Regions from separate parts of the Yersinia hibernica genome, predicted to be linked through region 2. Evidence: predicted binding sites of a transcription regulator. Region 2 holds the regulator's gene; each other region holds the start of a gene.

Region 1 (7,593 bases), 630 kb from region 2:
TGCTTCCGGCAGTGACGTCTTAAGTATCGGTTGTATCCGCAATGATTATGGTATTCCCGAGGTATTGCAGTTCTGGTCGGTAGCCGACAATATTCGTTTTGGTGGCGCATTGATGGCGATTGAAACGGCGGAGCGCCTGTTGCAGGAGCAACTATACTGATGTCCGAACTTGAGTTGGCTCAGCCTGAACATGCCGTGGCTGAAGCCGCGGGTATTAAAATTGCGCTGGGCATTGAATATAACGGCAGCCGCTATTTTGGTTGGCAACGCCAGCAAGAAGTTATCAGTGTGCAGGGGTGCCTGGAAGCCGCGCTATCAAAAGTGGCCAATGAACCTATCGGCGTGTTTTGTGCTGGCCGCACTGATGCCGGTGTACATGCCACCGGGCAGGTAGTCCATTTCGTCACCACCGCTGAGCGCAAAGATGCGGCGTGGACCATGGGGGTGAATAGTCATTTGCCGCCAGATATTGCCGTGCGTTGGATAAAAACGGTTGATGATGATTTCCATGCCCGTTTCAGTGCCACCGCTCGCCGCTACCGCTACATTATTTTTAACCATCGCTATCGCCCGGCGGTCTTGGCGCAAGGGGTAACCCATTGTTATATGCCGCTGGATGCCGAAAAAATGGAACAGGCTGCGCAATGTTTGCTCGGTGAGAATGATTTTACCTCGTTTCGTGCGGTACAGTGCCAGTCGCGTACCCCATGGAGAAATGTAAAACATATCAAAGTTACCCGACATGGCGCGTATATCGTGGTAGATATCAAGGCCAACGCATTTGTACATCACATGGTGCGTAATATCGTCGGCAGTTTGATTGAGATTGGTTGCGGTAATCAGAGTGTTACCTGGATGGCGGAGTTACTGGCGCTGAAAGACCGAACTCGTGCTGCGGCGACGGCAAAAGCGGAGGGGTTATATTTAGTCGCAGTTGACTATCCTGAACACTTTGCGTTGCCACAAGCGCCAATGGGGCCACTTTTTTTAGCGGATGATTGATTCGTCGCCTCATTTTTATCTAATTGATCGTGAGTTTGGCTGACAGATTACATAGGCCTAAGGAATACCTAAGGAAGTTCAGCTAAACTCGCGCAATCAAAGATTAAGCTCGTTTACCACTCGAGAGTATTTATGGAATTTATACGTTTCGTTATTGATTTTATTTTGCATATTGATGTTCATTTAGCAGAGTTGGTGGCGCAGTATGGGGTCTGGGTTTATGGCATTTTATTCCTGATTTTATTCTGTGAAACCGGCTTGGTGGTAACACCATTCTTACCGGGGGATTCTCTGTTATTTGTGGCCGGCGCATTGGCCTCATTGCCCTCTAATGATATTAATGTTCACGTTATGGTGGCTTTGATGGTCACCGCCGCCATTCTTGGCGATGCCATTAACTACACCATTGGCCGCGTGTTTGGCGAAAAGTTATTCAGCAACCCAGACTCCAAGATTTTTCGTCGCAGTTATCTGGATAAAACTCATCAGTTTTATGAAAAACATGGTGGTAAAGCGATTATCTTGGCGCGATTTGTGCCGATCATTCGTACTTTTGCACCGTTCGTTGCCGGTATGGGGAAAATGTCCTATCGTCACTTTGCCGCTTATAACGTGATTGGGGCATTGGTATGGGTGCTGTTATTCACTTATGCTGGATACTTATTTGGCAATGTGCCTATTGTGCAGAACAATCTGAAATTGCTGATTGTCGTCATTATTGTGGTGTCAATTTTGCCGGGTGTATTCGAGGTTTGGCGGCATCGGCGTGCAGCTGCACGTCAAAAAAATCAGTAAAAGCGTTACCTAAGCCGTGGGTTAGACCAGTTTTTTATCTACACTGTCGAGCCGATATGGTTTAATGAGTAACATTTGTGGTCTGTTCCTGCGGACAATCTGAGTTTAGTGCCTTAGTGACGCTGCACTGGCGTATGTCTTAGGCATTTTTTATTGGGTCGTTTTCAGGGAGATGGTTAAAGCATGAACAGCGGACTGGCAACAGCCAGGTTCAAACAGAAAGGTCATCGATGAGCTGGATTGAACGAATTCTTAACAAAAGCAATATCACACAAACCCGTAAAGCGAGTATTCCTGAAGGGGTGTGGACGAAATGCGACAGTTGCGGTCAGGTACTTTATCGTGCTGAATTAGAACGTAATTTGGAAGTGTGTCCTAAGTGTGATCACCACATGCGTATGTCAGCCCGTGCACGGTTACATATGCTGCTGGATGCAGGCAGTGAAGTTGAATTGGGTAGCGAACTGGAGCCGAAGGACATCCTGAAATTCAAGGATTCCAAAAAGTATAAAGATCGCCTCTCAGCTGCACAAAAAGAGACGGGCGAGAAAGATGCTTTGGTTGCCATGAAAGGGACCTTGCAAGGGATGCCTATTGTGGCTGCTTCATTTGAATTCGCCTTTATGGGTGGGTCAATGGCGTCAGTTGTGGGTGCCCGCTTTGTTCGCGCGGTAGAACAGGCGCTGGAAGATAATTGTCCACTGGTGTGCTTCTCGTCCAGTGGCGGAGCCCGTATGCAGGAAGCATTGATGTCCCTGATGCAGATGGCAAAAACCAGTGCTGCTCTGGCTAAAATGCAAGAGCGTGGCTTGCCTTATATCTCAGTATTGACTGACCCGACCATGGGCGGTGTTTCCGCCAGTCTGGCGATGTTAGGTGATATCAATATCGCTGAGCCAAAAGCATTGATTGGTTTTGCTGGCCCCCGGGTTATTGAGCAAACCGTGCGTGAAAAACTGCCGCCGGGCTTCCAGCGCAGTGAGTTCTTGATTGAAAAAGGCGCTATCGACATGATAGTTCGCCGCCCGGTTATGCGTCAGACGCTGGCCAGCATCCTGTCGAAATTGACTCATCAGCCGCAGCCAAGTGTGGTTGAGGTCAAAACGGATGCAGCTGTGACTGATAATCAGGCTGATGCCTGATTAACCGAACCGGGCACCTCCTGATAAGGTGGTGCTCGGTTATTGTGCATGGTCGGAGCTTGAGTTTTATCGCTTTAAGCCTGACTTTGTCGCTTTAAGAAAAGGCCAGTGACGGGACTTATGAACAACCATCAAATCCCCCAAGCCACGTCGCCTTTGGCCGCGTGGCTTTACTATCTTGAGCGTTTGCATTCTCAGCCAATCGAGCTGGGGCTGGAGCGGGTAAAACAGGTTGCTGAGCGGTTAGATTTGCTTCAGCCAGCCCCTAAAGTATTTACCATTGCCGGCACTAATGGCAAAGGCACCACTTGTTGTACCCTGGAATCAATTTTACTCGCAGCGGGTCTGCGTGTCGGGGTTTACAGCTCACCCCATCTCTTGCGTTACACCGAGCGCGTTCGTATTCAGGGGCAAGAACTGCCTGAAGCTGAACATAGCCATTCCTTTGCCAAAATTGAAGCTGGGCGTGAGGGTATCTCACTGACTTACTTCGAGTTCGGCACCTTGGCGGCGTTACAATTGTTTAAGCAGGCTAAACTTGATGTGGTGATTTTAGAAGTTGGTCTGGGAGGACGTTTGGATGCGACTAACATTGTTGACTCAGATGTCGCCGCCATCACCAGCATTGCGATAGACCATACCGACTGGCTGGGATTCGACAGAGAAAGCATTGGTCGTGAAAAAGCCGGGGTTTTCCGCGGCGGTAAACCCGCTATTGTGGGCGAACCCGATATGCCTCAGTCTATTGGCGATGTCGCGGTAAAACTCGGTGCGCAACTGTACCCGGGTGATAAAGCCTGGCAGTTCAGTCTGCAAGAACCCTTTGAGCAACAAAAAAACCGTTGGAACTGGCAATGCGCTGACCGCCAATGGAGTGATTTGCCGCTGCCGAATGTGCCGTTGGCTAATGCCGCGACCGCGCTGGCCGTGTTGCATTATTCCGGATTGCCCTTGAGCGAGGACGCTATACGTCAGGGTCTGCAAACCGCTAATTTACCTGGGCGTTTTCAGATAATCAGTGAGCAGCCCCTGCTGATTTTAGATGTTGCCCACAACCCGCATGCGGCGCGTTATTTGACTGACAAACTCGCGCAATTGCCAAAACAGGGCAAAATTCGGGCGGTGGTGGGGATGCTATCAGATAAAGATATTGGTGGTACTCTGGCATGCTTATCTGAGCAGGTTGATGAATGGTACTGCGCGCCACTAGAGGGGCCACGCGGTGCCAGTGCCGAGCAGTTAGCCGAGCATTTAGCACAATCACGCCAGTTCAGTGATGTTGAAACCGCCTGGCGTCAAGCGATGCAAGATGCAAAAGCACAGGATGTGGTCATTGTCTGTGGCTCTTTCCATACTGTTGCTCATGTGATGGCTGCATTGAATCTGTAACCGCATTAGGTTGGTCATGGCCGGATTGGTAAAGGTATCGGGGTCTGTCAAGGAATTGAAGGAGTGCGCGTGGCAAGTAAGTTCCAGAACCGTTTAGTTGGGACCATCATTTTGGTGGCCTTGGGCGTGATTATATTGCCAGGACTACTGGATGGTAAAAAGAAGCATTATGAGGATGAGTTTGCTGCCATCCCATTAGTGCCGAAACCCGGTGATAGTCAGGAAATTGATGCGGTTGGGCCGGTCAGTCAGCCCCTGCCTATTGCGCCGCCAGAAGGGGCCGCACTTGCCGTGGAAGCCCCCAAAGATGATTCTGTCTCTCAGGCCGCTAATGATGCCGGTAAACTGCCGTCTGAACCGACTCTCGTGACACCGCCACCGGTACAAAGTAAACCGGTTGAGGTGAAACCTGTCGAGAGGAAACCGCTGGAGGCTAAGCCTGCGGAAATAAAACCGGTAGAATCGAAGCCCATCCCGGTCGAGAAAAAACCGCCAGAAGTTAAGCCAAAGCCAGAAGCTCAGCCGGAGAACAAACCGGCCACAGAAGAGAAAGCACCGGTAGGGCAGGCCTATGTCGTCCAACTGGGGGCGCTGAAAAATGCGGCCAAAGTGAATGAAATTGTTGCGACGCTGCGCCTGTCTGGACATCGGGCATTTACCGTGCCAGCGACCCCTGTGCAGGGGCAGATTACCCGGGTGTATGTGGGGCCGGACGCATCAAAACAAAAACTGCAATCGGCTTTGCCAGAGCTTAATTCGTTAAGTGGTCTGAATGGTCAGGTTAAGCCCTATGGCACGGGGCGCTAAAGTTTAAATTAGGGTTAAGATATCTGGGTGTACGGGGGGCTGGTGGCTTCATTGGTGCGGCGATTGTTGTTTTTAAAATCGCCGCACTTTAATTTGTCGCTGGTCATAATTCCTCTACGCAAACGTTTTCTTTTTCTGTTAGAATTCGCCGCGAACAGGATGCAGCGGCGATTTCGTCATTGGAATAGTCATGGTCTGGATTGATTACGTCATTATAGGGATTATCGGATTTTCTGCTGTAGTCAGCTTGATCCGAGGTTTTGTCCGTGAAGCATTGTCACTTGTAACATGGGGATGTGCGTTTTTTGTTGCCAGCCATTTTTACACTTACCTTGCTGTCTACTTCACTCGTTTTGAGGATGAAGTGGTGCGCAACGGAATTGCTATCGGCATTTTGTTCATCGCGACATTGATCGTCGGGGCTATTGTTAACTATGTGATTGGTTCACTGGTTGAACGTACTGGGTTATCGGGAACTGACCGGGTGTTGGGCGTCTGTTTTGGCGCACTGCGAGGTGTGCTGATTGTCTCCGCCATGTTGTTCTTCCTCGATACGTTTACCGGCTTCTCACAGAGTGCTGACTGGAAACAGTCGCAATTAATCCCGCAGTTCAGTTATATCATCAGGTGGTTCTTTGACTACCTACAGAGCACGTCGAGTTTCTTACCGAATCAATTACCGATTCGCGGCAGCTTATGAGGAAAAGACAACATGTGCGGTATTGTCGGTATCGCCGGTTTTGCACCGGTAAACCAGTCGATTTATGATGCGTTGACGGTGCTTCAGCACCGAGGCCAGGATGCTGCGGGCATCGTTACCATTGATGCCCATAATGGGTTCCGGCTGCGTAAAGCAAACGGCTTGGTGAAGGATGTATTTGAAACCCGGCATATGCTGCGCTTACAGGGGAATATGGGGATTGGTCATGTTCGTTACCCAACCGCGGGCAGTTCCAGCGCTTCCGAGGCTCAGCCTTTCTACGTTAACTCACCGTTTGGCATCACTCTGGCTCATAACGGTAATCTGACTAACGCTCACCAGCTGAGAAAGAAATTATTCGAAGTTTCTCGCCGTCATGTGAATACCACTTCTGACTCAGAAATTCTGCTGAATATTTTTGCCAGTGAATTGGACCGTTTCCAGCATTATCCGTTGGAATCTGACAACATTTTTGCCGCTGTTGCTGCTACGCATCAGTTGATTCGCGGTGCTTATGCTTGCGTCGCGATGATTATCGGCCACGGTATGGTTGCGTTCCGTGACCCTAATGGTATTCGCCCGCTAGTGATTGGCAAACGCACTTTAGCTGATGGTCGCAATGAATACATGGTGGCGTCTGAAAGTGTGGCGCTAGATACCCTCGGTTTCGAATTCCTGCGCGATGTTGCGCCGGGCGAAGCGGTGTATATCACTGAAAAAGGCCAGTTGTTTACTCGCCAGTGTGCTGAAAATCCGAAATACAATCCGTGCTTGTTTGAGTATGTTTATTTTGCCCGTCCAGACTCCTTTATGGATAAAATTTCTGTTTACAGCGCGCGTGTGCGTATGGGGCAGAAGTTAGGCGCAAAAATTGCTAAACAGTGGGAAGACTTGGATATCGATGTCGTTATTCCTATCCCAGAAACTTCCTGCGATATCGCACTGGAAATCGCCCGTATTTTGGATAAACCGTATCGTCAAGGGTTTGTGAAAAACCGCTATGTTGGCCGTACTTTTATCATGCCGGGCCAGCAGGAACGCCGTAAATCGGTGCGCCGCAAGCTCAATGCTAATCGTGCAGAATTCCGTGATAAAAATGTGTTATTAGTGGATGACTCCATTGTGCGCGGCACCACCTCGGAACAGATTGTCGAAATGGCCCGTGAAGCAGGTGCGAAGAAAGTTTATTTCGCGTCTGCGGCTCCTGAAATCCGTTTCCCAAATGTGTATGGTATTGATATGCCAAGTGCTAATGAGTTAATTGCTCATGGCCGCGAAGTGGACGAGATTCGCCAGTTAATTGGTGCGGATGCGCTGATTTTCCAGGATCTTACCGACCTTATCGAAGCTGTACGCGAAGATAACCCCGATATTACTCAGTTTGAGTGTTCGGTCTTTAATGGCGTTTACGTGACTAAAGATGTGGATCAAAGCTATCTGGAGTATCTGGAATCGTTACGTAACGATGATGCGCAAGCACTACGTAATCATAACGAAGCAGAAAATCTAGAGATGCATAACGAGGGGTAATATCCTCCGAGCACCTCAAGTTGGAGCGGCAGCATCCCCGTCGCTCATAATCCTGCTGAGTATTAATGAATCAAAAAGGTGCAACTGACGTTCAGACGCGGTGCACCTTTTTTGTTATTGTGCGGGGCGCTATTCTAATTTGTTCACTGCCTAAGACAGTAAATTGGCCTGATTTCTGGTTATACTGTGGATAATTCGTTATCCGTCATTTGCTTGAGGCAGTTCCCA
Region 2 (7,593 bases):
GTAATTGATGTAGAAACCGCCGGCTTTAATGCTAAAACCGATGCATTATTAGAAATTGCCGCCGTCACCTTGCAAATGAACCAAGAGGGTTGGTTACTGCCAGATGAAACACTGCATTTTCATGTAGAACCGTTCGAAGGGGCCAATCTGCAACCTGAAGCACTGGCGTTTAATGGGATCGACCCCACTAACCCGTTACGTGGTGCCGTCAGTGAACATGATGCTTTACATGCTATTTTTAAAGCTGTTCGCAAAGGACTGAAAGATAAAGGCTGTAACCGCGCAATTATCGTCGCGCATAATGCCCATTTTGATCACAGTTTTGTGATGGCGGCGGCCGAGCGCGCCAACTTGAAACGCAATCCATTCCACCCGTTCGCCACTTTTGACACTGCGGCCCTCAGTGGGCTAGTTCTGGGGCAAACAGTGTTGGCAAAAGCCTGCCTGACGGCCGGTATTCCGTTTGATAGTAGCCAAGCGCATTCCGCTTTATACGACACAATGCAAACAGCAAAATTATTCTGTGAGTTAGTCAATCGTTGGAAAAAACTGGGCGGTTGGCCAGTACCTGCGGGTGAGTCAGAATAATCTAGCACCAGAAAAAATAGACATTTCACGATAAAAAAAGGTGGCCTGCTAGCCACCTTTTTGTTGGTTGCACTGACCTACCCGCACATTACTCTGCTGCCGGTTTTTCTTCTTCAGTCCGGTATTTATCCGCTGTTTCTTTCAGCAACTGTTGCAACTCACCACGCTGATACATTTCCATCAGAATGTCGCAACCGCCAACCAATTCGCCATCAACCCACAACTGAGGGAATGTTGGCCAGTTAGCGTATTTTGGCAACTCAGCACGGATATCTGGGTTTTGCAGAATATCAACATAAGCAAAGCGTTCGCCACAAGCGGATAACGCCTGTACAGCCTGAGCAGAGAAACCGCAGTTTGGCAGCTTAGGTGAACCCTTCATATAAAGCAGGATGGGGTTTTCTGCTATCTGGCGCTGAATTTTATCAATCGTCGTCATTTCTTGCTTCCTCAAGCCATTTTGTGGCTACAATACTGAGAACCTATTCATTAGGGCTATTTTATTATTGCGTCCGGCCTATTGTAGCGACTGCCACGACTGGAATAAAACGCCATCTTTTGCAGGGGCTTTACTCTGTCAGCAAATGGTTATACTGTCAGCTACAAATATGTGCATTTAGAATAACATTTTTGATCCCCACACTTCATTATTATCTTCATTGTGGGATGGCAAAAATATCGAGTGGCTAACCCGTTGACGTATGGTTGATTTAAGGCCGTTAGCCGTGTAAAAAAGCGACAATTGCGACGCCATTAACGTTTTCTCACAATATCGATTAGAATCCTGTCGCTCTCTGCTTTTTTATATCCGAAGTTTCAGCAATACTGTGACTCTTCATATTCATTTCAGGGCCAAGGTGGGTAGCGTTATTATGCGTTTAATACTTACGCTGTTTGTGCTGCTGTTTACCCAGTTATTTCTAAACCTCGCGCACGCGTCACCGCAGGCTCACGTCTCGGCTGAGCAAAAGAAAGGTCAAATCAGTCAAGCCAGCGCTGATGAGCGTAAAAAACGCAAAGCTGATAAAAATATCAAAAAAACTAAAGTTGATAACAATAAAGCCACCAGTAAAAACATCACAAATAAAACAACCGCCGCCACTGCCAGTAAAACCATAAAGAAGAAAGCACAAGCGGTCAGTAAACCCACCAATAAGAAATTAAATAGCAATAAAGCAATGGCGAATAAAGCATCTCATATTAAAACTACCGCCAATAAAAAAGCCTCCGTTAGCAAAAAAGAAAAAGTCGCTTATGGTCGCCAGCGAAATAAAGCTCAAGGTAAAGCCAATACTGAATTAGCGCTAAATAATAAAATAAAGCTCAGCCCTGCTCATAAAAAACGCTACCAACACGCCAAACAGACTGCAATGAGTAAACTGATGAAGCAAGTCGGTAAACCTTATCGCTGGGGCGGTAGCTCCCCTAATACCGGTTTTGATTGCAGCGGGCTGATTTATTATGCCTATAAAGATGTCATCAGGATAAAAATGCCACGTACCGCTAATGAAATGTATCATTTACGTGATGCAGCACCGGTGAAACGCGCTGAATTAGAAAGTGGTGATTTAGTGTTCTTCAATATTGCCAACCGTGGTGTTGCTGACCATGTTGGGGTTTATTTAGGCAACGGAAAGTTTATTCAGTCCCCACGAACCGGTGAAGAAATTCGCATTAGCATGATGGATAATGACTATTGGCAAGATCATTATGTCGGCGCTCGCCGTGTCGTAACACCGAAAACCATCCGCTAATCGCATCACCACACCCGATAGGCTTATCGGGTGCCATTCCCCATTAATCTGTGTGGTTATACCTGTTATTCCTGCCGAAAGTTGTTAAAATTAATACCCACAACAAAAATACAACAATTACGATTTTAACCGCCCCTCACCTTTCTTAGCGCTGGCTAATGATTGAATTTGAGGAGCAAACACCCTGAGCAACCCCGAAAGGAGAGCGCGATGTCTTTTGAATTACCGGCATTACCTTATGCACAAAATGCACTGGAACCGCACATTTCTGCTGAAACGCTGGAATACCATTACGGCAAGCACCACAACACCTATGTGGTCAACCTCAATAATCTGATTAAAGATACCGAATTTGCGGGTAAAACCCTGGAAGAGATAGTCAAAACCTCCAGTGGTGGCATCTTTAATAATGCGGCCCAAGTCTGGAATCACACCTTTTACTGGCACTGTTTGTCACCCAATGGGGGCGGCGAACCGACAGGCAAAATTGCCGCTGCCATTCAGCAATCTTTCGGTTCTTTCGCTGAATTTAAAGCACAATTTACTGATGCCGCAGTGAAAAACTTTGGTGCGGGCTGGACGTGGCTGGTCAAAAAAGCGGATGGCTCCCTAGCCATTGTCAGTACATCAAATGCAGCAACACCGCTGACGACCCAAGATAAGCCGCTGTTGACGGTGGATGTATGGGAACACGCTTATTATATTGATTATCGTAATGCGCGACCAAAATACCTGGAGAACTTCTGGGCTTTGGTTAACTGGTCTTTTGTTGAGCAGAATTTAGCTTAATCGCGGCGCAATAATTAAGGGCGGGTAAACCGCCCTACTTATCACCGGCATGCAGGTGAATTAATTCATTACCGCCACGAAGCTAAAGACAATAATCATTGCCAGCGCACCAACAGTGGTAATTAGCGACATCTTCAGATTGGTATCCATAAAAACTCCTCAGCCGGTTAATTTTAGTAGGGAAAAGGCACACAATGAGTGCGTCAAATCATTTTCCCACAGTTAGGGAAAAAAATCTTGTGCTCATTACGCACTTTATAACATTGATTAGCGCTTCCACTTTTCCTCCAGATCAGACAAAATTCGCAGTTCATAACTGCATACTGACTAATAACATCCAATAAATAGGCTCAGACCACCATCTGACTTCGCTCGCCAGCCCACTATCGTGTTGCTGTCTGAGCGGTATTCGAGTCATGCAGGCAAACGATTAACATAATACTTACCTGCTGTAACAGGTGAGCTTAGGAGTCATTTTTTCTATGGCAACGATTAAAGATGTGGCCAAACACGCGGGTGTGTCCACCACCACCGTTTCGCACGTTATCAATAAAACTCGTTTCGTCGCCGAAAATACCAAGGCCGCTGTGTGGGCGGCCATTAAAGAGCTGCATTATTCACCCAGCGCGGTGGCCCGTAGCTTGAAAGTCAATCACACCAAATCCATTGGCTTATTGGCGACATCCAGTGAAGCACCCTATTTTGCTGAAGTGATCGAGGCAGTTGAAAATAGCTGTTATAGCCAAGGTTACACCCTCATTTTATGTAACTCACATAATAATCTGGATAAACAAAAAGCCTATTTGGCCATGCTGGCACAAAAACGTGTCGATGGATTATTGGTGATGTGTTCTGAATATCCGGAACAATTACTGGGAATGTTGGAAGATTATCGCAATATCCCTATGGTGGTGATGGACTGGGGCACTGCTCGTGGCGATTTTACCGACTCGATTATTGATAATGCTTTCGAAGGCGGCTATTTAGCCGGTCGTTATCTTATCGAGCGCGGTCACCGCGATATTGGCGCTATTCCTGGTCAATTATCGCGTAATACCGGGGGGGGCCGCCATCAGGGCTTTTTGAAAGCCCTGGAAGAAGCCAATATTCCATTACGTGATGAGTGGGTGGTGCAAGGCGATTTTGAGCCGGAGTCTGGTTATAAGGCTATGCACCAAATTCTGACACAAAAACATCGTCCGACGGCCGTGTTCTGTGGTGGCGATATTATGGCAATGGGCGCAATATGTGCTGCGGATGAACTGGGCCTGCGAGTGCCACAAGATATTTCAGTGATCGGGTATGATAATGTGCGCAATGCCCGCTATTTCTCACCGGCGCTGACCACCATTCATCAACCCAAAGAGAGATTGGGTGAAATGGCTTTTGCCATGTTACTCGACCGTATTGTCAGTAAACGCGAAGACCCGCAAACCATTGAAGTCCATCCGAAACTGATAGAGCGCCGCTCTGTTGCTGATGGCCCCTATCGCGATTATCGCCGTTAAGCTTCCCCTGCCGGTAGCCCCACAGGTTACCGGCAGCTCATCCTGCCGCTCCCGGCGTGCCATCATTATCATCTTTTAGCCACTCATCATTTAGCGTGACACTGTCACCCAGATAATCCAGCATCCATGCTAAGGCTGGGGAATGATTATGCTGCTCCCAGGTCAAACAACACGGGCTGTCCGGCAGGGGCTCTGTCAGTGTTAATGCCGCCAATTTTCCTTGTTGAATCAATGGTGACACCATATGGGCCGGAACCATTCCGATACATAACCCTTCACACAAGCAGTCTATTCCCGTCGCCCAATCCGGTGCGACTAACCGCTGCTGATTATCCAATGTCCAGGTATCCCGTTTAGGTAAATTTCGCGCGGTATCCTCCAGGCACAAAGAGGGATAAGGCCGCAGCTGGTCATCATTAATAGGCCCGGTTAATTGGGCTAAAGGATGATTGACACTGACCACACAATGCCAGCTCAAAAAACCCATGTCACGAAACACAAACCGCCCACCCACCGGGATAGCACGTGTTGCCCCAATAGCCATATCAGCTTGCCCATCCACCAGTGCATCCCAGACGCCGTTAAACACTTCATAACGCACCCGCAATTCGATATCCGGGAAATGACGATAAAAATCCTGCACTAAACGGCGACTGCGCTGTGGTTTGACGATTTTATCAATCACAATATTTAATTGCCCGCGCCAACCATTCGCGACTTGCTGGCACTGACGGCGTGTGTCATTCATTTTTTTGATAACATCGCGGGCTTCTTTGATAAAAACTCTGCCTGCCTCCGTCAATTCTACGTCGCGATGACGCCGCGTAAATAAAGAGACCGCCAGCCACTCCTCTAATTGTCGTACAGTATAACTGACCGCGGACGGCACCCGGTGCAATTCTTGAGCGGCGGCACTGAAACTCCCGGTGCGAGCGACCGCATCCACCACATCCAATGAATATTCTGACCACATGTTTTTTTGCCTCAGCGAAACGCAATAGTGACTATCAAATTTTTTGATAGCATGTCGCAAATATTACCGTTTCACAACCGAATATCTCTGCGGCTAGAATGCCCCCCGCACTAAATTCCTAATGATAAAATGGCTAAAAGTAGTCAATCACCTGCAAAAAAATGATAAAGAGAAATAAAGAATGAAAACGTCTGCAAGTTTCATGTTCTACCTTGCCGGTTTAAGCATGTTGGGATACCTGGCGACCGATATGTATTTACCCGCCTTTGGTGCCATGCAACAAGAGTTACAAACCTCCGCCGGCTCTATCAGTGCCAGTCTCAGCATTTTTCTCGCCGGTTTTGCTATCGCCCAGCTTATCTGGGGGCCAGTCTCGGACAAATTAGGCCGTAAACCCGTGTTGTTAGCAGGGTTGGGTTTATTTGCTCTGGGTTGTCTGGGAATTTTATGGGTTGAAACGGCAACACAGTTACTGATCCTGCGCTTTATTCAGGCAATCGGAGTCTGTTCTGCCGCCGTGAGTTGGCAAGCATTAGTCGTAGACCGTTATCGCGACGGCAAGGCCAACCGGGTATTTGCGACCATTATGCCGTTGGTGGCACTATCCCCTGCGCTGGCCCCATTGCTCGGCGCATGGTTATTAAACCACTTCAGTTGGCGGTCAATTTTTGTGGTTTTATTGATAACGACATTGCTATTACTGATCCCAACCGCATTGCTGAAAGAACGGAAAAAAACCACGCCAAACCCTGCGACCCAAAGCAAAAGTGCCATGAGCTTCTGGCAATTGCTGAAATTCCCGGCGTTTAGCGGCAACGTGATGATGTTCGCGGCCTGCAGCGCAGGATTTTTCGCCTGGCTAACAGGATCACCGTTTATTTTAGGTGATATGGGCTATAGCCCGAATATTATTGGTTTGAGTTATGTCCCGCAGACATTAGCTTTCCTGTTGGGTGGATTTGGTTGCCGCAGTGCGCTGAGCCGGATTAAGGGTAATACACTGCTGCCGTGGCTACTGAGCGGTTATGCTATCAGCATGATTGCGCTTTATCTGATAGCCACCTTGACCACACCAACACTGGTTACCCTACTTATTCCTTTCTGCTTAATGGCGCTTGTGAATGGTGCCTGCTACCCTATTATCGTGGCAAATGCATTAATGCCCTTTCCAGCGAATACAGGCAAAGCCGCAGCACTGCAAAATACGCTGCAACTGGGCTTGTGTTTTATTGCGAGCATGATGGTGTCGGCCTATATCAGCCAACCCTTACTCGCAACCGTGACCGTCATGCTCTCGACGGTCATTTTGGCGGCATTGGGTTATGGCATTCATTGCTACGCGTTAAGGAAAGAAAAAAGCCATACTAACAATAATGACTATAATTGCGCGGAGTCATAATTCCCAATAGAAATAGTCACTAAGGCGCATCAATGCCGGGTACGATTTATTATTGAGAAAGCATCCCGGCAAGCCTATACTCGATTTAACCGATTAGAATACCATTAAAAAAAAGCATTATCTTAAGCACTTTCTGGATGCGTGGATTGCGTCACATTTACACTTATGGATGAGTCACCCTAAACCCAAGCGTAATTAGGGTATCTTCTTAATCTTCCTCTTTTACTCAACGTTATTGAGGTTGCAGCCAGGCAGTAAGCGAATGACAGATGGGTTAAACCCATGTTGCTCAGCGCTTAGATTGGCACTCTGAATGAGAGCCGCAAACACCACTGCGACGTCAAGTACAAAGGGTATATCCGTAATGGATACCAGACACCAACTTTATTGGTATGTATTCGCGTGTGTCATTTAGTTACGCGGGTCATAAGTCAGAAGAAAGTGATGGAGAAGCTATGAGTTCATCCTGTATAGAAGACCAGAGTATTCAAGAAAACCCGTGGTTTCGCATTGTTCAAGAAATGCTGAACCGGGCTGATATTGAAGTCAATGGCTCACGCCCCTTCGACATTAGAGTTAATA
Region 3 (7,593 bases), 1.7 Mb from region 2:
AATAAGCCATATTAACGCAGGAGAGGGGTGTCACTAGAAAGGTATAGACCGTAAAGGTTCGCGAGTAAATATCCGATTTCATTTTCTGCCGGTTTCAGTGAAAAAAAGGCCAATAAATCTTGGTTTATCTCCCGGATATAATGAATATCTTCGCTTTGGATAATTTCCGCTAATATTGCGGGATCCAGCGCATGGATCTCTTCACCGCGGCGGGTACGCATTAATGCATTCGCCATATGGGTGATTGCCATTTCCCCTTGATAACCACTGACGGGTAACTGCCAGAAATTTTCTAACCGGTTGATAACCTGATCTAATCCTTGACCAATATCGTGGTCAACAACCCCTGACTGACAAAGAATATTCAGACGCGCATCAATACAAATCTTCAAAGAGTGGCCTCCCGAAAATAACTTAGCTTGCTGCCAGAGTAATAGGATTAATAACGAGGCTCTATCTCACCATTTTGTACCGCGCGCTGGTGGCACAGCAATAATGTTTCATTAATCCCTTTTTCCAGCAGCAATTTGATTGGATGGTTATCTGGCCGGATAAGGATAACGGCCTGCGAGGCTTGAATATAGCGCTCATCGCCTTGCAGTTTTATTGCCTGTAAATCTTCTTGAGGAATATTATCAGCCAGATTCCAAATTGCAGCATCAATATCACCACGATTTATATGCGCGATACAGTCGCTATAAGGCAATTCGACTAATTCGATAGCTTGTCCGGAGAATTTAATTTCAGTCAGCAGACATTGGTCGGGTGAGCGCGGATCTAACCCCACGCGGCGGATATTATTTTGTTCGCCACGGCGGCAAATAAGTTGGTGGCCATCCACGTAGGAGCCATTTCCTAAATTCAGTGCCAGAGTAACTTTCCCTTGCTCCAGATAACTTTTAGCCGCCAGATGCGAGACAACGGCCATATCGTAAATGCCGTCTATCAGGCATTCAATTCGCACTTCTGCCCCACGCATATGGGCAAAATAGAGCGGAAGTAAAGTAAATTGCTCTCTTAAGCCGCTGGCTAAACCTTCATAAAGTTTGGTGTAAGGCAGTGGCATGGCGCACACCATATTACCCAAATCAGCCTGTTGCAGTAATTGCGGCATATTCAAGTCAACAAGTAAGGTTCCATTTCGGCCTCGGCGCTCAACGATGATAGCGCCTTCAGCTTCCAACACTTTTAATGCGTGTTGCACCACTCCGACGGAGATACCGAAATCATCGGATAATTCATCGATAGTTTTAAGCCGATTACCCGAGCGCTCGCCAATTAAATAGCGGGCCATGGATACCAATGCCAACCCTTCTTTTTTAATGAACTTCTTACTCATGGTAGGTCAATTCAGCCTTAATTTACCCTCTGCTACCGGGCAATAAATAGTAGGGAATAATGTCAGCCACATTATTAATTTTCAGCTATATGAATATTTAGACATTCATCCGAATGCCCCATCGTGGCAATATTAAATGAGGATATATGAGATCTAAATCACGTTCTACTACATTTAGAAATAATAAGTAGACAGATTTTTTATAACGAATATGCAGGGCGCCAGAATGGCACCCCTGGGAAATGAAATAAAATTCAGTTATTAAATGACTTTATGTGGGCCGAAGCATTCATAGTGAATTCGCTCTGCAGCCACTCCTTGCGCTAATAGTTGGCGGCCTGAAAATTGCATAAAAGCTAATGGGCCACAGAAGTAATAATGCCTGTTGGGATCGGCGGCCAGCCACTGATGTGAACTGAGGTCCATCAGCCCGGTGCTGTGATAATTCTTTCCGTGATTATCTTGCGCCGTTGGCTGGCGATACCACACATGGCGGCTAAGATTTGGCATATTGTCTGCTATCGCAGCAACTTCATCGGCAAAAGCATGAACACGGCCATTTTCAGCGGCATGCAGCCAATGCACTGGCGCGGCATGTTGCTGATTATGCAAACTATTGAGCATACTTAACATCGGGGTTTGACCGACGCCGGCAGAAATCAGTGCCACGGGGGTGTCTGGCGTAATATCCAAGAAAAAATCACCGCGTGGAGGGGCGACTCGAATACTGTCGCCTTCGTGCAATTCACGGTGTAAATAATTAGAAACAGTTCCTTGCTCCTCGCGCTTCACGGCAATGCGGTAGGTTTCTCCGTTAGGGGCGGCAGTCAGGGAGTATTGGCGGATTTCCTGATACTCAAGCCGCTCATCTTCAATATAAATACCCAAATATTGGCCGGGTTTGAAATCCAGCACCCGGCCACCGTCCTCTGGGGCTAATACAAAACTGCAAATAACATCACTTTGCATCTCTTTTTTCAGGATGCGAAAGCGGCGTAAAGTTCGCCAGCCGCCAGAACTGTTCTCACCTTGTTGATAAATCTGGCTTTCCCGCGCAATAAATACATCTGCCAGCACCCCATAGGCGCTCGTCCAGGCATCCAATACTTCCTGACCGGGGGAGAACATTTCATCCAGGGTACTTATTAGGTGATGACCCACTATCGAGTAATGCTCGGGCTGAATGTTTAGGCTGGTATGTTTCTGGGCAATGCGCTCAACTGCTGGCAATAAAGCGGCCAGATTCTCGAGGTTTGCCGCATATGCACAAATGGCGTTGAACAGCGCTTCACGTTGGTCACCATTAAACTGGTTGCTCATATTGAAGATGTGCTTGAGCTCAGGATTATGCTCGAACATGCGGTCATAAAAATGTGCCGTTAGCTTGGGGCCGGTGGCGGCAAGTAATGGAATGGTGGATTTAACGATGGCGATGGTTTGACTATCCAGCATGCGGTGCTCCTTAAATATTTTGTCCCTTTCATCTTTGTGGCAATGCCAATGATTCTGGGGTTTATAGTGTGTAAATTAATACATGTATTTTAAATGCATCTTATAGTTTGCGGCTTAACTTGTAAATACGCATCCTTCTTATAAGGGATTAGCGTACTGCGTCAGTTCACAGAAGATGAAAAAATCACATAATGAATATGAGGATAATTCCGTTGCGCTGGATGAAGTCTGAACAGGTCAAAGCCTTACGCAGACTGGAGCCAATCGTTTGCGTAAAAACCTCTGTCAAGACCTATCTTAACGGGGGGCAAACAGTTTACACTGTGTCATAAAGCCCAGAAGGGCTGTTCATTAGGTCTATTTTGTTAGCTAAGTCAGGAGAGCCGGATGTTAAAGCGTGAAATGAACATTGCCGATTATGATGCAGATCTATGGCGTGCAATGGAGCAAGAAGTGGTGCGCCAGGAAGAGCACGTCGAGCTGATTGCCTCTGAGAACTACACTAGCCCGCGTGTTATGCAGGCACAAGGTTCTCAGTTGACGAACAAATATGCTGAAGGCTATCCGGGCAAGCGTTACTACGGTGGCTGTGAGTATGTCGACATTGTAGAACAGCTGGCTATTGACCGCGCTAAAGAGTTGTTCGGTGCAGATTACGCCAACGTTCAGCCGCATTCCGGTTCTCAGGCCAACGTGGCGGTTTACTCAGCGTTGCTGCAACCCGGTGATACAGTTCTGGGGATGAACCTGGCGCACGGCGGCCATTTGACCCACGGCTCACCGGTTAACTTCTCCGGTAAACTGTACAATATCGTGCCTTACGGTATTGATGAGTCTGGCAAAATTGATTATGAAGATATGGCGCGTCAGGCCGAAATTCATAAACCAAAAATGATCATCGGCGGCTTCTCTGCTTATTCCGGTATTGTTGATTGGGCAAAAATGCGCGAAATCGCTGATAGCATCGGCGCATGGTTCTTTGTCGATATGGCTCACGTAGCCGGTCTGGTAGCGGCGGGCGTTTACCCTAACCCCGTGCCACATGCGCATGTCGTGACTACGACCACGCACAAAACATTGGCTGGCCCACGCGGCGGCTTGATTTTGGCGAAAGGTGGCGATGAAGATCTGTATAAAAAACTGAACTCCTCTGTGTTCCCGGCGAACCAGGGCGGCCCATTGATGCATGTCATCGCGGGTAAAGCGGTCGCGTTGAAAGAAGCCATGGAGCCTGAGTTTAAAGTTTATCAGCAGCAAGTGGCTAAGAATGCTAAAGCCATGGTGTCGGTATTCTTGGAACGTGGCTACAAAGTGGTGTCTGGTGGTACAGATAACCACCTGTTCTTGCTTGATTTGGTTGATAAAAATATCACCGGTAAAGATGCCGATGCTGCGTTGGGTCATGCCAATATTACTGTGAACAAAAACAGCGTGCCTAACGACCCGAAAAGCCCATTCGTCACTTCTGGTGTGCGTATTGGTAGCCCGGCGATTACTCGCCGTGGTTTCAAAGAAGAAGAGTCGCGCGAGCTGGCGGGCTGGATGTGTGATGTGTTGGATAACATCAACGACGAAGCGACCATCGAGCGCATCAAGCAGAAAGTTTTGGCTATTTGCGCCCGTTTCCCGGTTTACGCATAATTTCGGCCAATTGATTTTGCTAATAAAAACCCGCGAAATGCGGGTTTTTTATTATTTTCCGCAGGTAAATGTGAAGCTAATCTCAAATTATGTGTTTGCATAATGACAAGGTTGCGAGCGGACGAGGCCTCTGTCACAGTGGCGGGCTGACCTCGGAGGGATTCATGGTACTGCAATCAACACGTTGGCTGTCGCTCAGCTATTTCACCTATTTCTTTTCTTATGGGATTTTCCTGCCTTTTTGGGGCATCTGGCTGCAAGGCGAAGGGATACCGCCTGAAACCATTGGTATTTTGCTGGGAGCCGGGCTAATTTCCCGCTTTCTCGGCAGCTTGATTATCGCCCCCAGTGTGAAAGACCCTTCCCATCTGGTCACGGCAATCCGCATTCTGGCGTTGCTGACATTGGCCTGTGCCGTGGGTTTTTGGTTTGGCCATGGTTGGGCTTGGCTGATGATAATTATTGCCGGTTTTAACCTGTTTTTTGGCCCACTGGTGCCCCTGACGGATGCGCTGGCGGCGACTTGGCAAAAACAGATAACCATGGATTATGGCAAAGTCCGGCTCTGGGGGTCACTGGCGTTTGTTATCGGTTCTGCATTGACCGGGAAACTGGTCTCTGTTTGGGGCCATCCGGCCATTCTTTACAGTTTGCTTTTCGGTGTCTCAGCGATGTTACTGGGAGCATTGCTGAAGCCGAGTGTGATGCCGCAGGGGGAGATTAAACAGCGCAAGGTGACGGCGACCCGATGGAAAGTGTTGTTATCCGAGCCGCAGGTATGGCGCTTTTTACTGTGTGTGACCCTATTACAAGGCGCACATGCCGGCTATTACAGTTTCAGTTCAATTTACTGGCAAGAGGCCGGTTATTCCACCGCAACAATTGGCTATTTATGGTCACTGGGGGTGGTGGCCGAGATTCTGGTGTTCGCATTCAGCAATATCCTGTTCCGCCGCTGGACGGCCCGTAGCCTGTTACTGCTTTCAGCGGTGAGTGGCATTATCCGCTGGAGCCTGATGGCCTCAACCACGGAGTTGCCGTGGCTCATCTTGATTCAAATTCTGCATTGTGGCTCATTCACTGTTTGCCATCTGGCGGCAATGCGCTTTATTGCTGCCCGACGTGGGGCGGATGTCATTCGTTTGCAGTCAGTTTATTCTGCACTGGCGATGGGCGGGGGCATTGCGGTAATGACGGTTATTTCGGGCTTCCTGTTCGAGCATTATCAAGGCGGGGTGTTCTGGGTGATGGCATTGATAGTCATACCGGCACTGTTTATTCGCCCTCGGGTGGTAGCAAACTCAGAAGATCTCGCCGATTAGGGCACATCTAATAGACGGCGTAACTGCTTATTTTGCTGTTCACTCATTGGCAACAACACCTGAATCAGCGGGGGGAGGGATTCAGGTTGTTGCATTGCATAGGGCGTTAGCACCACGGCGGTGCCGGCGGGTGCGCCCGATTGCAGGTATGTATCAGTGGGCAAGTGCTTAATATGTAATGGCAAAAGCGTTAACTCACGGATTTGCTGCTCAACTTGTTGTTCCAATTCTGGATTATTTTGCGTCAACATCAGCACCTGTTTTTCCTGTAAGGCATTTTCCTGCATTAACCAGGCACCAAAACTAATGGCTATTAGGGCCACTTCGGCAGGAGAAAATTGGATTTGATACTCTTGTTCGAAAGCTATCAGGGCCTGCTGGGTTGTGCGTAACAGCCGCGGATATTGGCGATTGACCTCTTTCAGTGATGAATTATCAATACCGATATTAAAATAACAGCGCTCAATAGCTGGGGCGAGGTGAGCGAAAAGTTGGCTCATTAACATCTCATTGCTGCTCAATGTCATAGCGGAAAGTTGTTGAAAACGCAGAACTAACTGGTCAATAGCCTTAAACAGGCGCGCATCTTCCGCTGATTGGCTACTGTGATAACTGTGCGCCTTAATCATTGTTAGCATCAGAATGAGCAAGTCGCGTTCGATTTTATCGAGTGGATGACCTAACAGCGGATTAAATGAATCAAATAGGCTGTCAGCCGCTACCAGCGCGGGTTTGCGTGTCAGCCAGTGTTGCTGTGTGAGGGATAACTCTGGCAGAGTATGTTGCCGATTTTCCCAAGCGCAATAAGCCAAATACAGTTGCAAAAACTGGCGATCCTTTTCATTAAGCTGGCGGCTCAGATAGGGTTCGCATTGGGTAATAATCTTTGGTAAATCCTCTGAAATGAGTCGGTTATCCCATGAGAGCGCATCATATAAGCTGGGGGCGAAATGGTGTTCTACAAACTCAGGGCAATAGCGCACTCCCCGGCGCAGCCAGTGGATTAAGCACAATCTTTTATCAAGCCGATTACCCTCAATCAAGCAACTCTTATTGGCCTGGGTACTCAGTTGCAAATGGTAGAAACGCTGGATTTCATTGGCAACCTCGGCTATATCTTGCCGGGTAGTTGGCTGCCCGACACCATTAAATTGGCTGATGGTGTCCAGCTTTACTGTGCTGGCGGGCATAAACAGCATCAGCAACATATGGCAGCGGCGTTGTTGGCCGGATAGTGGCTGACTGGATAACTGGGGCACAATAGACGTGTCCAAGCGCATATAACCTTCCGTGATGGATGTGTGGTTATTCATCATCACTAAGCATAGCAAAAGAGATTCTATTCAGTTTACTGGGGTCATGGGCTTTTACATCGACTTACAACTTACATCACAGTTATTGCAGAATTTCCAAGGATTGATTCATGTGGTCTATGTTACATTATAACAAAATTAGGGTTAAGCGGCTGATAGTCCTGCTGTTAGTGAGCTGCTCTCTTATTTATAGCCACTTTGCTGCGGCCCACCCGCACAGCTTTATTGACATGGATGCGACTTTCGTTAGTGAAAAAGAGAGGTTAGTGGGGGTAAAAATGGTCTGGACGATGGATGAAATAACTTCTGCAGATCTGTTATATGACGCAGAAAATGCCAAAAGTGACTCCGAAATCTGGAAGAAACTGGCCGCTGAAGTGATGGCCAATGTGCTGGGCCAGCACTATTTCACGGATATATACCGTGACGGTAAGCCGATGAAATATAAAAATTTGCCGACAGAATATCATTTGTCACGTAAGGGCCATCAGGCGGTTTTGACGTTTGTTTTGCCTTTGGCTGAGCC

The links. The regulator PurR, encoded in region 2, represses purine synthesis genes. The targets are predictions, from matches to a motif close to CANGCAAACGTTTGCNTG.
Region 1: a site for PurR is predicted at 5,251-5,268, ahead of cvpA (colicin V production protein). Genes of this name have one in related genera too.
Region 3: a site for PurR is predicted at 3,049-3,066, ahead of glyA (serine hydroxymethyltransferase). Genes of this name have one in related genera too.

What each region holds. Positions count from the first base shown of each region.
Region 1 covers NZ_CP032487.1:1,059,712-1,067,304, forward strand. Annotated here, with positions in the region: gene D5F51_RS05035 (aspartate-semialdehyde dehydrogenase) at 1-160, shown strand, start outside; gene truA (tRNA pseudouridine(38-40) synthase TruA) at 160-1,002, shown strand; gene D5F51_RS05045 (DedA family protein) at 1,135-1,797, shown strand; gene accD (acetyl-CoA carboxylase, carboxyltransferase subunit beta) at 2,028-2,939, shown strand; gene folC (bifunctional tetrahydrofolate synthase/dihydrofolate synthase) at 3,060-4,328, shown strand; gene dedD (cell division protein DedD) at 4,398-5,135, shown strand; gene cvpA (colicin V production protein) at 5,326-5,835, shown strand; gene purF (amidophosphoribosyltransferase) at 5,848-7,365, shown strand; gene D5F51_RS05075 (UbiX family flavin prenyltransferase) at 7,593-7,593, shown strand, end outside.
Region 2 covers NZ_CP032487.1:1,694,229-1,701,821, reverse strand. Annotated here, with positions in the region: gene rnt (ribonuclease T) at 1-588, shown strand, start outside; gene D5F51_RS08040 (Grx4 family monothiol glutaredoxin) at 677-1,027, opposite strand; gene D5F51_RS08035 (C40 family peptidase) at 1,461-2,342, shown strand; gene sodB (superoxide dismutase [Fe]) at 2,553-3,131, shown strand; gene cydH (cytochrome bd-I oxidase subunit CydH) at 3,192-3,281, opposite strand; gene purR (HTH-type transcriptional repressor PurR) at 3,614-4,639, shown strand; gene punR (DNA-binding transcriptional activator PunR) at 4,677-5,612, opposite strand; gene punC (purine nucleoside transporter PunC) at 5,794-7,011, shown strand; gene cfa (cyclopropane fatty acyl phospholipid synthase) at 7,467-7,593, shown strand, end outside.
Region 3 covers NZ_CP032487.1:3,436,154-3,443,746, reverse strand. Annotated here, with positions in the region: gene D5F51_RS16185 (PRD domain-containing protein) at 12-392, opposite strand; gene yhfZ (GntR family transcriptional regulator YhfZ) at 440-1,339, opposite strand; gene hmpA (NO-inducible flavohemoprotein) at 1,601-2,791, opposite strand; gene glyA (serine hydroxymethyltransferase) at 3,179-4,432, shown strand; gene D5F51_RS16165 (3-phenylpropionate MFS transporter) at 4,597-5,754, shown strand; gene csiE (stationary phase inducible protein CsiE) at 5,751-7,034, opposite strand; gene D5F51_RS16155 (DUF1007 family protein) at 7,187-7,593, shown strand, end outside.